Regions from separate parts of the Streptomyces sp. NBC_00076 genome, predicted to be linked through region 1. Evidence: riboswitches for the same ligand, from Rfam matches in the RefSeq annotation. Region 1 holds a riboswitch; the other holds the start of a gene.

Region 1 (4,730 bases):
GGGTTCCTGACCGGGGTCGGCGGCACGCTGCTGATACGCCGCGCGGCGGCCCGGCCGGGTGCCGGACCGCCGCGGGAGGAGCCACGCCAGGAGCTGATCGACCTCTGAGTCCCGTCACTCCCGCCAAAGGAGCGGGGCGGGGTACCGGTCGAGGTGGGTCAGCCGAGGTCGATCTCCGGGTACAGCGGGAAGCCGGCGACCAGGTCGGTGGCGCGGCGGGAGATCTCGTCGGCGATCTTCGGGTCGAGGATGTGCTGGGCCTTGGAGGGGGCGCCCTTGCTGGTCGTGCCGGGCTCCGTGGTGGTCAGGACCCGGTCGATGAGACCGGCGACCTCGTCCATCTCGGCGGTGCCGAGACCGCGGGTGGTCAGGGCGGGGGTGCCGATGCGGATACCGGAGGTGTACCAGGCGCCGTTGGGGTCGGCGGGGATGGAGTTGCGGTTGGTGACGATGCCCGAGTCGAGCAGGGCGGCCTCGGCCTGGCGGCCGGTGAGGCCGTAGGAGGAGGTGACGTCGATCAGGTTGAGGTGGTTGTCGGTGCCGCCGGTCACGAGGGCGGCGCCGCGGCGCATCAGGCCTTCGGCGAGGGCGCGGGAGTTGTCGACGATGCGCTGGGCGTAGTCCTGGAAGGAGGGCTGCCGGGCCTCCGCCAGCGCCACTGCCTTTGCCGCCATGACGTGCGGGAGCGGGCCGCCGAGGACCATCGGGCAGCCGCGGTCGACCTGGTCCTTGAGGGAGTCGTCGCACAGGACCATGCCGCCGCGAGGGCCGCGCAGCGACTTGTGGGTGGTGGTGGTGACGATCTGGGCGTGCGGAACCGGGTCGAAGTCGCCGGTGAGGACCTTGCCGGCGACCAGACCGGCGAAGTGGGCCATGTCGACCATGAGCGTGGCGCCGACCTCGTCGGCGATCTCGCGCATGATCCGGAAGTTCACGAGACGGGGGTACGCGGAGTAGCCGGCGACGATGATGAGCGGCTTGAACGCGCGGGCCGTGGCGCGCAGGGCCTCGTAGTCGAGGAGGCCGGTGGCGGGGTCGGTGCCGTAGGAGCGCTGGTCGAACATCTTGCCGGAGATGTTCGGGCGGAAGCCGTGGGTGAGGTGGCCGCCGGCGTCCAGGGACATGCCGAGCATGCGCTGGTTGCCGAAGGCCTGGCGGAGTTCGGCCCAGTCGGCGTCGGAGAGGTCGTTCACCTGGCGGGCACCCGCCTTCTCCAGGGCGGGGACCTCCACGCGGGCGGCGAGCACGGACCAGAAGGCGACGAGGTTGGCGTCGATACCGGAGTGCGGCTGGACGTAGGCGTGGCGGGCGCCGAAGAGTTCGCGGGCGTGCTCGGCGGCGAGGGACTCGACTGTGTCGACGTTGCGACAGCCGGCGTAGAAGCGGCGGCCGACGGTGCCCTCGGCGTACTTGTCGCTGAACCAGTTGCCCATGGCCAGCAGGGTGGCCGGGGAGGCGTAGTTCTCGGAGGCGATCAGCTTGAGCATCTCGCGCTGGTCGGCGACCTCCTGGCCGATGGCGTCGGCCACGCGCGGCTCGACGGCGCGGATCACGTCGAGGGCCGCGCGGAAGGCGGTGGACTCGTTGGAGAGGGGCTGCTGCTCTGACATGGCGGCCTCCGGGCGGCGTGGCTTGAAGCGGTCACGGTTCACGGGTCGGCCCAGGCGCACGGCACTTGTCACTCTCGCAGGCCGCTCCCCGATGGTCCGTCCCATCCCAGCGCGCCAGTCACGGCCTGCCCGTCAGCCTACCGGGCGCGTCGGGAGACGAAGGTCCCACGTCCACCATGCGAGCGACGACAGGAAGGACGACAGGAAGGGAGGGCGTGCTGCCCCGGGGAGGCCCCGTGACGACGACGGAAGCGGATTCGACGGTCTGGTGAGGTGGCCTCATCGCCACGGCGGACGCACACAGCGCACGCACCTGTGCGCCGTCACCGGTGGTGGTCGTGATCGGTGACGGCGTGTGGGGGTCGTGACCGGTGACGGCGTCGGAGGTCGTCACCGGTGACGGGGTGTGGAGGTCGGATGTGGAGGGGCGGTGTCGTCTGGATGTGCCGGCGGTCAGACAGGGCGTCGGTGAGGCGGGCGATCTGGTCGATGTCGGCGCGCCGGGCCAAGACCGGCGGCTGGGGCGGGGTCGTCGACGGGGAGGCCGACGCGGCCGGCCTGGGCCCGGCAACGCGTTTCCCGACGCCCCTCAGCGGACGATGTGTGGCAGGAAGCGGGCGTACGCGTCCGTGACCAGGCCGGAGGACTCCCGGATGCCGAGACCCGCGGACTCGCCCTCGACGATCCAGGCGCCGAGGACCACGTGGTTGCCGTCGAAGTCCGGCAGTGAGGCCAACTCCTGGTAGCAGCAGGCCTCTTCGCGCGGGGCGGGGGCGGCCTCGGAGGGGTTCGGCTGGTGGATCGTCACCCCCGCGCCCTCCCGGCCCAGCAGGGGCTTGGCCACGTAACCGGTGGTCCGTGCCAACTCGCGCGGGCCGTCCAGATAGGCGGGGAGCAGGTTCGGGTGGCCCGGATACAGCTCCCAGAGGATCGCCAGCAGCGCCTTGTTGCTGAGCAGCATCTTCCAGGCCGGCTCGATCCACAGGGTGCTGCCCGTCCCGCCGCCGTTGTCGAGGGTGTCCAGGACGTGGTCGGCGAAGTGGTCGGTGGTGAGCCACTCCCAGGGGTAGAGCTTGAAGCAGCTGCGGATGAAGCGGAGTTGGTTGTCGACGAAGCGGCCGGAGAGCGGGTCCCAGCCGATCTCCTCCATGGAGATCCAGTCGGTGTGCAGGCCTGCCTGCTCCGCGGTCTCCTTCAGATAGGCGACCGTCATGAGGTCCTCGCCGAGTTCGTCGGCCGAGGAGTGCGCGAAGTACAGGGGGCTGCCGGGTGGGAGGAGGGCGGCCTGCTTCTTCCAGGCGGCGATCAGGCGTTCGTGGAGGGAGTTCCACTGGTCGGCGCCCGGGAAGCGTTCCTCCATCCAGAACCACTGGGGGGAGGCGGCCTCGACCAGGGAGGTGGGGGTGTCGGCGTTGTACTCCAGCAGCTTCGCCGGGCCCGTGCCGTCGTGGCGGAGGTCGAACCGGCCGTAGACCGACGGGAGTTCCGCGCGGCGGCGCCAGGCCTCGGCGACTGTCTCGACCACCCGGGGGTCGGTGATGCCGAGGTCGGCGAAGCGGTTCTCGGCGACGATGTGCTCGGCCGCCGCGAGGCACATGCGGTGGAGTTCCTCGACGACCTCCTCCAGCGCCTCGACCTCGGGGAGCGTGAAGGCGTAGTACGCGCTCTCGTCCCAGTAAGGGCGCAGGGAGTCGTCCGGATAGCGGGTGAGCGGGTAGATGAGCCCCTGCTCCTCCACGGTCTGCTGCCAGCCGGGGCGGGGCTCGATGGTGTGGCGTTCCACGCGGGGCTTTCTGTGCGGCTGTCGGACAGGTGGTGGCGGGGTCGCGGCCGAGCTGTGGCCGCGTCGCGGGACGGTCGGTCAGCCCCCGGAGCTCTTGCCGCCACCACCGTCGCCGTCGCCCCCGCCGCCGAAGCCGCCGCGGCTCACTCCGCTGCCCCCGCTGCTGCTCGAACTGCTCGACCCGGACTTCTTGCCCGGCTTGGTGAAGGAGCCGTTCTTGACCCAGCTGCCCTTCTTCTTGCCGCCGTAGTAATAGGCGCCGTCGACGGTCGTGGCGGACTTGCAGTTCTTGTCGCTGACGATCTTGTAGCCCTTGGAGGCGGTGTAGCTGTCGCGGTCCACGCAGCGCTTGTCGGGGTCCGAGGAACAGGCCGTCAGCGCCACGGCGAGCAAGCCCATGCCGCCGAGTGCGACCGTTCCCGAGCGAAGTTGTCGACGTGCGTCCGCCATGTTCGTGTCTCCCCCTTGGTCGAGCGCGGTGTGCGGCCCGTGTCCGATCGTCGGCGAACAGTTTAGAGATGGGCAAGAGGACGCGGCCGGGCGGGCCGCCGCTCGCACCTCCCCTACTGTCGCTTCGTGCTCTTTGGAATGGTGTGCGCGCTCGGCGCCGCGGTCTGCTTCGGTACGGCGACGGTGTTGCAGGCGGTGGCGGCGCGGGCGGCGGACACCGGCGGGGGTGACGTCGGGGAGGCGACGTTGTTCCTGCGGGCGGTCCGGCAGTGGCGGTACCTGGCCGGCCTGGCGCTGGACGGCCTCGGTTTCCTGTTCCAGGTCGCCGCGCTGCGGTCGATCCCGATCTACGCGGTCGGGGCGGCCCTCGCGTCCAGTCTCGCGGTGACGGCGGTGGTCGCGGCGCGGCTGCTGCGGGTACGGCTGAGCGGGCGTGAGTGGAGTGCGGTGGGGGTGGTGTGCGCGGGGCTCGCGCTGCTGGGGATCGCGTCCGGGACGGAGGGCGACCGCGGCGGGCCGGCGGCGCTGGAGTTCGCGCTGCTCGGTACGGCCCTCGCGGTGCTGCTGCTCGGGCTGAACGGGGGACGCCTGCCGGAGCGGGGGCGGGCCGCGGTGCTCGGTCTGGGGGCCGGGTTCGGGTTCGGGGTGGTCGAGGTGGCGGTACGGCTGATCGACTCGCTCGCGGTCTCGGACCTGGTGCGGAATCCGGCGGCGTACGCGCTGCTGGTCGGGGGCGCGGCGGCGTTCCTGTCCCTGACGTCGGGGCTGCGCTCGGGCTCGGTCACGGCGGCCACGGCCGGCATGGTGATCGGCGAGACGGTCGGTCCGGCGGCCGTGGGGGTGGTCTGGCTCGGAGATCGCACCCGGGAGGGCCTGGAGTGGCTGGC
Region 2 (4,730 bases), 5.4 Mb from region 1:
GCGGTGGCGAACGCAGTTCGAGGAGCCCGACGCCACGGAACTCGCCGGGGGCGAGGTGGGCGGTCCGCCTCCCGGGTGGCCGGGCTGGTCGGAGTGGGCCGCCGATCGGTGGCCGTCCTCGGGGTGACCGGTGGCCGTCCTCGGCGTGATCGGGGCCGTTCTCGGCGTGGGTGTCCGGCTCAGTTTCCTCGGTCCGCGAGCCGGTTTACGGCGTCGAGTACGGGTTCGATGCCGTTTTCGGCGCGGATGCGTGTGCCCAGTGTCTCGGCCCGTTCCCGGTACGCGGAGTCCCGGGTGGCCCGGGCGAGGGCGGAGGCCAGTGCCTCGGAGGTCAGGCGGCGCAGCGGCACGGCGCGGGGTGCCACGCCCAGGGCGACCAGGCGTGCGGCCCAGAATCCCTCGTCGAACTGGATCGGCACCGGCACTGCGGGAACCCCCGCCCGGAGGCCGGCCGCGGTCGTGCCCGCGCCCGCGTGGTGGACCACCGCGGCCGTCCGGGGAAACAGCGCGGAGTGCGGGACCTCGTCGACGGTCAGCATGTCGTCGCCGGTCGCGGAGAGCCCGGCCCAGCCCCGCTGGACGACCCCGCGCAGCCCGGCCGTGCGCAGGGCACGCACCACGGCGGCGCTGAGCCGCTCCGGGTCGGGTACGGTCGCGCTGCCCAGCCCCACGAAGACCGGAGCGGGGCCGGCGTCGAGGAAGTCCCGCAGCCGGGACGGGAGTTGGGCGTCCTCGTCGTACGGCCACCAGTAGCCCGCCACGTCCAGGCCCGCCCGCCAGTCGCGCGGCCGGGGGACCACCAGGGGGCTGAAGCCGTGGAACACCGGCCAGCGCTGCCGCTCCCGGGTCCGCAGGGCCGCGGCCGGGCGGATGCGGGGCAGGCCCAGGCGAGAGCGCACCTCCGGGACGGCGGCGGCGAAGACCTGCTCGACGGCCAGGCACACGCCCATCCCGGCGGCCCGGTTGCCGACCGCGCCCCAGGAGCCGACGCCCAGCAGCGGCGGCGCGAACTCCCGGGTGGGGGCGAGGGGTTGGAGATGGACGCCCAGGCTCGGCAGGGACAGGCCCTCGGCCACGGCGTGGCCCACCGGACCGAGAGGGCCGGCGAGGAGCAGCGCGTCGCTCGCCCGGGCCGCCGCCACCAGGTCGTCCGTCATCCGTCCGGCCAGTGCCCGCGCCATCGCGACCACCCGCACCAGCTTCCCCACCCCGGTCGCACTGCGGTGCAGTCCCCGCCCGCGCGAGGACTCCAGTTCCGCCCTCGGGTCCACCGGCAGCGGGTGGAAGCGAAGCCCCGCCCGTGCCGCCAACGGCTCGAAGCGGGCGTGGGTGACCAGAGTGACCTCGTGTCCGGCGAGGGCGAGTCCGTGCCCCAGCCCGGTGAACGGAGCCACATCGCCCCGGGATCCCGCCGTCATGATCGCTACGCGCACGACCGACAGTATGGCGCCGCCGCGCCCTCCTCGGGGCCAACGACCCGACACCACCGACGACTTCACGCCGAACGGTGCCGTCCTCGGACCGGAGGCGACCTTCAGTACAGCGCCTTGATTCAGCCGATCACCCGCCGCTCACGCCCCGAGCTGACAGGCGGCGGCGGCCACGGTCTGCTCCAACAGCGTGGCGATCGTCATCGGACCGACGCCGCCCGGCACCGGCGTGATCAACGAGGCCCGCTCCACGGCCGAGTCGAAGTCGACGTCACCGACGTTCCCGGGGTTGTAGCCGGCGTCGATCACGACGGCGCCGGGCTTGAGGTCCCGGCCGTGCACCAGCCGGGGGTGGCCCACCGCGGCGACCACGATGTCCGCCTCGCTGACCACTGCGGACAGGTCCCGGGTGCGGGAGTGGCAGTAGGTCACCGTGGCGTCGCGGGCGAGCAGCAGCATGCCGACCGGCTTGCCCAGGATCGCGCTGCGGCCGACGACCACGGCCCGACGGCCGGACGGGTCGACGTCGTACTCGTCGAGCAGCCGCATGATCCCGCCGGGCGTGCAGGACACGAACCCGGGCAGGCCGAAGCTCATCGTGGCGAAGGAGGCGAAGGTGACACCGTCGACGTCCTTCTCCGGGGCGATCGCCTCGAACGCGGCCCGCTCGTCGATGTGCCCGCCCATCGGATGCTGCAGCAGGATGCCGTGCACACCGGGATCGTCCGAAAGGGCTCGCAGCGTGCCGACGAGTTCCTCGGTGCTGGTGGCAGCGGGCAGCGCCACGTGCCGCGACTCGACACCGGCCGTGCGGCAGCGGTTCTGCTTCATCCGTACGTAGGTGACGGAGGCGGGGTCCTCGCCGACCAGCACGGTCGCCAGACAGGGCGGCTGTCCCGTGCGCCGTGTGAGGTCGGCCGCCCGTTCGGCGGTCTCCTCCACGGTCCGCCGGGCGAGCGCCGTGCCGTCCATGAGCCGGGCCTGAGACATGATCCACTCCTGAGCTGATGCGTGAAATCGCCCAGGCGCACGGCAGTGTTCGCGGGTCGCTCCCCGGTGGTGCTCCACCTCAGCGCCAGTCACGGCCCGCGATCAGCGTAACCTCCGCCGGCTACTCGTCCCAGGCCTGGACCATGGTCTGCTCGACGATCTTCCCGTCCCGCAGCGACAGCATCGACTCGGCGAGGACGCGCACCCCGTCCGGGTACCGGCAGGACTCGCTGAAGGCGACATGGTCGCCCTGGGCCACGCAGTGTTCCATCTTGTGCGTCATCTCGCGGCTGCAGAGCTCGTGGAACATGTCGGCGATCTCGGCACGGCCGTGCAGGACCATCGGATGGCTGGGCTGGGTGTTGCGGTCCACGATCCGAATCTCGGCGTCGTCGGCGTAGAGCGACACCAGAATCTCCTCGCTCGGGCCTTCGACGGCCTGGCGCAATGTCTCGGTGTCGAATCCGGAGCCTGTGGAAGTGGCCATGATGAACCTCCTTCGAGGGCCGCGGCTCGACGAGGAGCGGGCCGCTCGGACCTCTCCCTTAGAGACTCCTCCGCTCCGGCGGGCTCGGCAAGCGCAGTCCGCGCGCAGCGCCTGACGGGTGAGCGCCGCGCGGTGACTGTGCCCGGGACCGGCCCGCCGGCACCGTGCCTCTCGCCGTCCGCGGCACCGGCGTCAGCCCGCGGTCGCCAGGAACTGTGTCGCCGCGAGCTCCGCGTACAGCGGGTCGGCGCCCACCAGTTCACGGTGGGTGCCCACCGCGCGGACCCGGCCCGCGTCCATCACCACGATCCGGTCCGCCATCGTCACCGTGGACAGCCGGTGCGCCACGACCAGGACCGTGGTCGTCCGGGCCACGTCGGCCACCGTGTCCCGCAGCGCCGCCTCGTTCACCGCGTCCAGCTGCGAGGTCGCCTCGTCGAGGAGCAGCAGCCGAGGGCGGCGCAACAGGGCGCGGGCGATGGCGACCCGCTGACGCTCGCCGCCCGACAGCTTGGTGCCGCGGTGCCCCACCAGGGTGTCCAGACCATTGGGCAGCCTGCCCACCAGTCCGTCCAGCCGGGTCGTCCTCACCACCCTCGTGACCATGTCGTCGCCCGCCTCCGGATTGCCCAGCAGCAGGTTGTCCCGCAGCGAGCCCGACAGCACCGGGGCGTCCTGTTCCACATAGCCGATCGCGGAACGGAGTTCGGACAGCTCCCAGTCCGCGAGCTCACGGCCGTCGAGGGTGATCGCGCCGGACTCGGGGTCGTAGAACCGCTCGATGAGCGAGAACACGGTGGTCTTGCCCGCGCCGGACGGGCCGACGAACGCCGTCATGCCCTGCGCCGGCACGTCGAAGGTCACCCCGTGGTGGACGTACGGCAGGTCGTCGGCGTACCGGAAGCGGACGTCGGTGAAGGCGACGGCGGCGGGCCGCGCACCGGGCGCGGGCAACGGCGCGGGCCGCACGGCCGGTTCGGCGGGCAGCCGCAACGCCTCCTGGATCCGGGCCAGCGCCGCGGCACCCGTCTGGTACTGGGTGATCGCGCCGACGACCTGCTGGATGGGCGACATGAGGTAGAACACAAAAAGCAGGAACGCCACCAGAGTGCCCACGTCGATCGCACCGGTCGCCACCCGTGCCCCGCCGGCCGCGAGGACCGTGATGAAGGCGATCTGCATGGCCAGCCCCGCCGTGTTGCCGGCCGCGGCCGACCACTTGGCGGCCCGTACGCTCTGCCGCCACGACTCCTCGGCGGCCCCGTGCAGCGTCTGCTCCTCACGGTGCTCGGCACCGGAGGCCTTCACCGTGCGCAGCGCGCCGAGGATCCGTTCCAGCGAGGCCCCCATCAGGCCGACCGCGTCCTGCGCCTGCCGGCTCGCCCGGTTGATGTGCGGCACGATCACGCCGAGGATCGTGCCCGCGCCCAGGATCACCGCCATCGTGACCCCGAGCAGCACCGGGTCCACCAGGCCCATCATGACCACCGTCGCGACGAGCGTGAGCCCGCCGGTGCCCAGGCCCACGAGCGAGTCGGTGGTGACCTCCCGCAGCAGGGTGGTGTCCGCGGTGATCCGGGCCATGAGGTCACCCGGCTCGGTGCGGTCCACGGCCGATATGCGCAGCCGCAGCAAGTACGAGGACAGGGCGCGCCGCGCACCGAGCACCACCGACTCGGCGGTGCGCCGCAGCACGTACGAACCCATCGCCCCCAGCGCCGCGTTGGCGACCACCAGCCCCGACATGACGACCAACGCGCCGGTGATGGCCCGGTCGTGCGACAGGTCGTCGATCAACTCCCGTGCCACCAGCGGCAGCAGCA

What was found. A riboswitch is a leader RNA that binds a small molecule or an ion and turns the genes downstream of it on or off. The one in region 1 is predicted to bind ZMP and ZTP.
Region 2: linked by a shared signal. The riboswitch ahead of OHA64_RS05340 (bifunctional 5,10-methylenetetrahydrofolate dehydrogenase/5,10-methenyltetrahydrofolate cyclohydrolase) and the one ahead of OHA64_RS29840 (glycine hydroxymethyltransferase) in region 1 are both predicted to bind ZMP and ZTP.

Annotation. Positions count from the first base shown of each region.
Region 1 covers NZ_CP108242.1:6,524,979-6,529,708, reverse strand. The annotation lists gene OHA64_RS29845 (hypothetical protein) at 1-108, shown strand, start outside; gene OHA64_RS29840 (glycine hydroxymethyltransferase) at 159-1,610, opposite strand; ZMP/ZTP riboswitch at 1,652-1,742, opposite strand; gene OHA64_RS29835 (glutathionylspermidine synthase family protein) at 2,200-3,393, opposite strand; gene OHA64_RS29830 (hypothetical protein) at 3,472-3,843, opposite strand; gene OHA64_RS29825 (DMT family transporter) at 3,982-4,730, shown strand, end outside.
Region 2 covers NZ_CP108242.1:1,150,752-1,155,481, reverse strand. The annotation lists gene OHA64_RS05350 (AAA family ATPase) at 1-127, shown strand, start outside; gene OHA64_RS05345 (glycosyltransferase) at 180-1,418, opposite strand; gene OHA64_RS05340 (bifunctional 5,10-methylenetetrahydrofolate dehydrogenase/5,10-methenyltetrahydrofolate cyclohydrolase) at 1,572-2,420, opposite strand; ZMP/ZTP riboswitch at 2,443-2,523, opposite strand; gene OHA64_RS05335 (nuclear transport factor 2 family protein) at 2,542-2,907, opposite strand; gene OHA64_RS05330 (ABC transporter ATP-binding protein) at 3,100-4,730, opposite strand, start outside.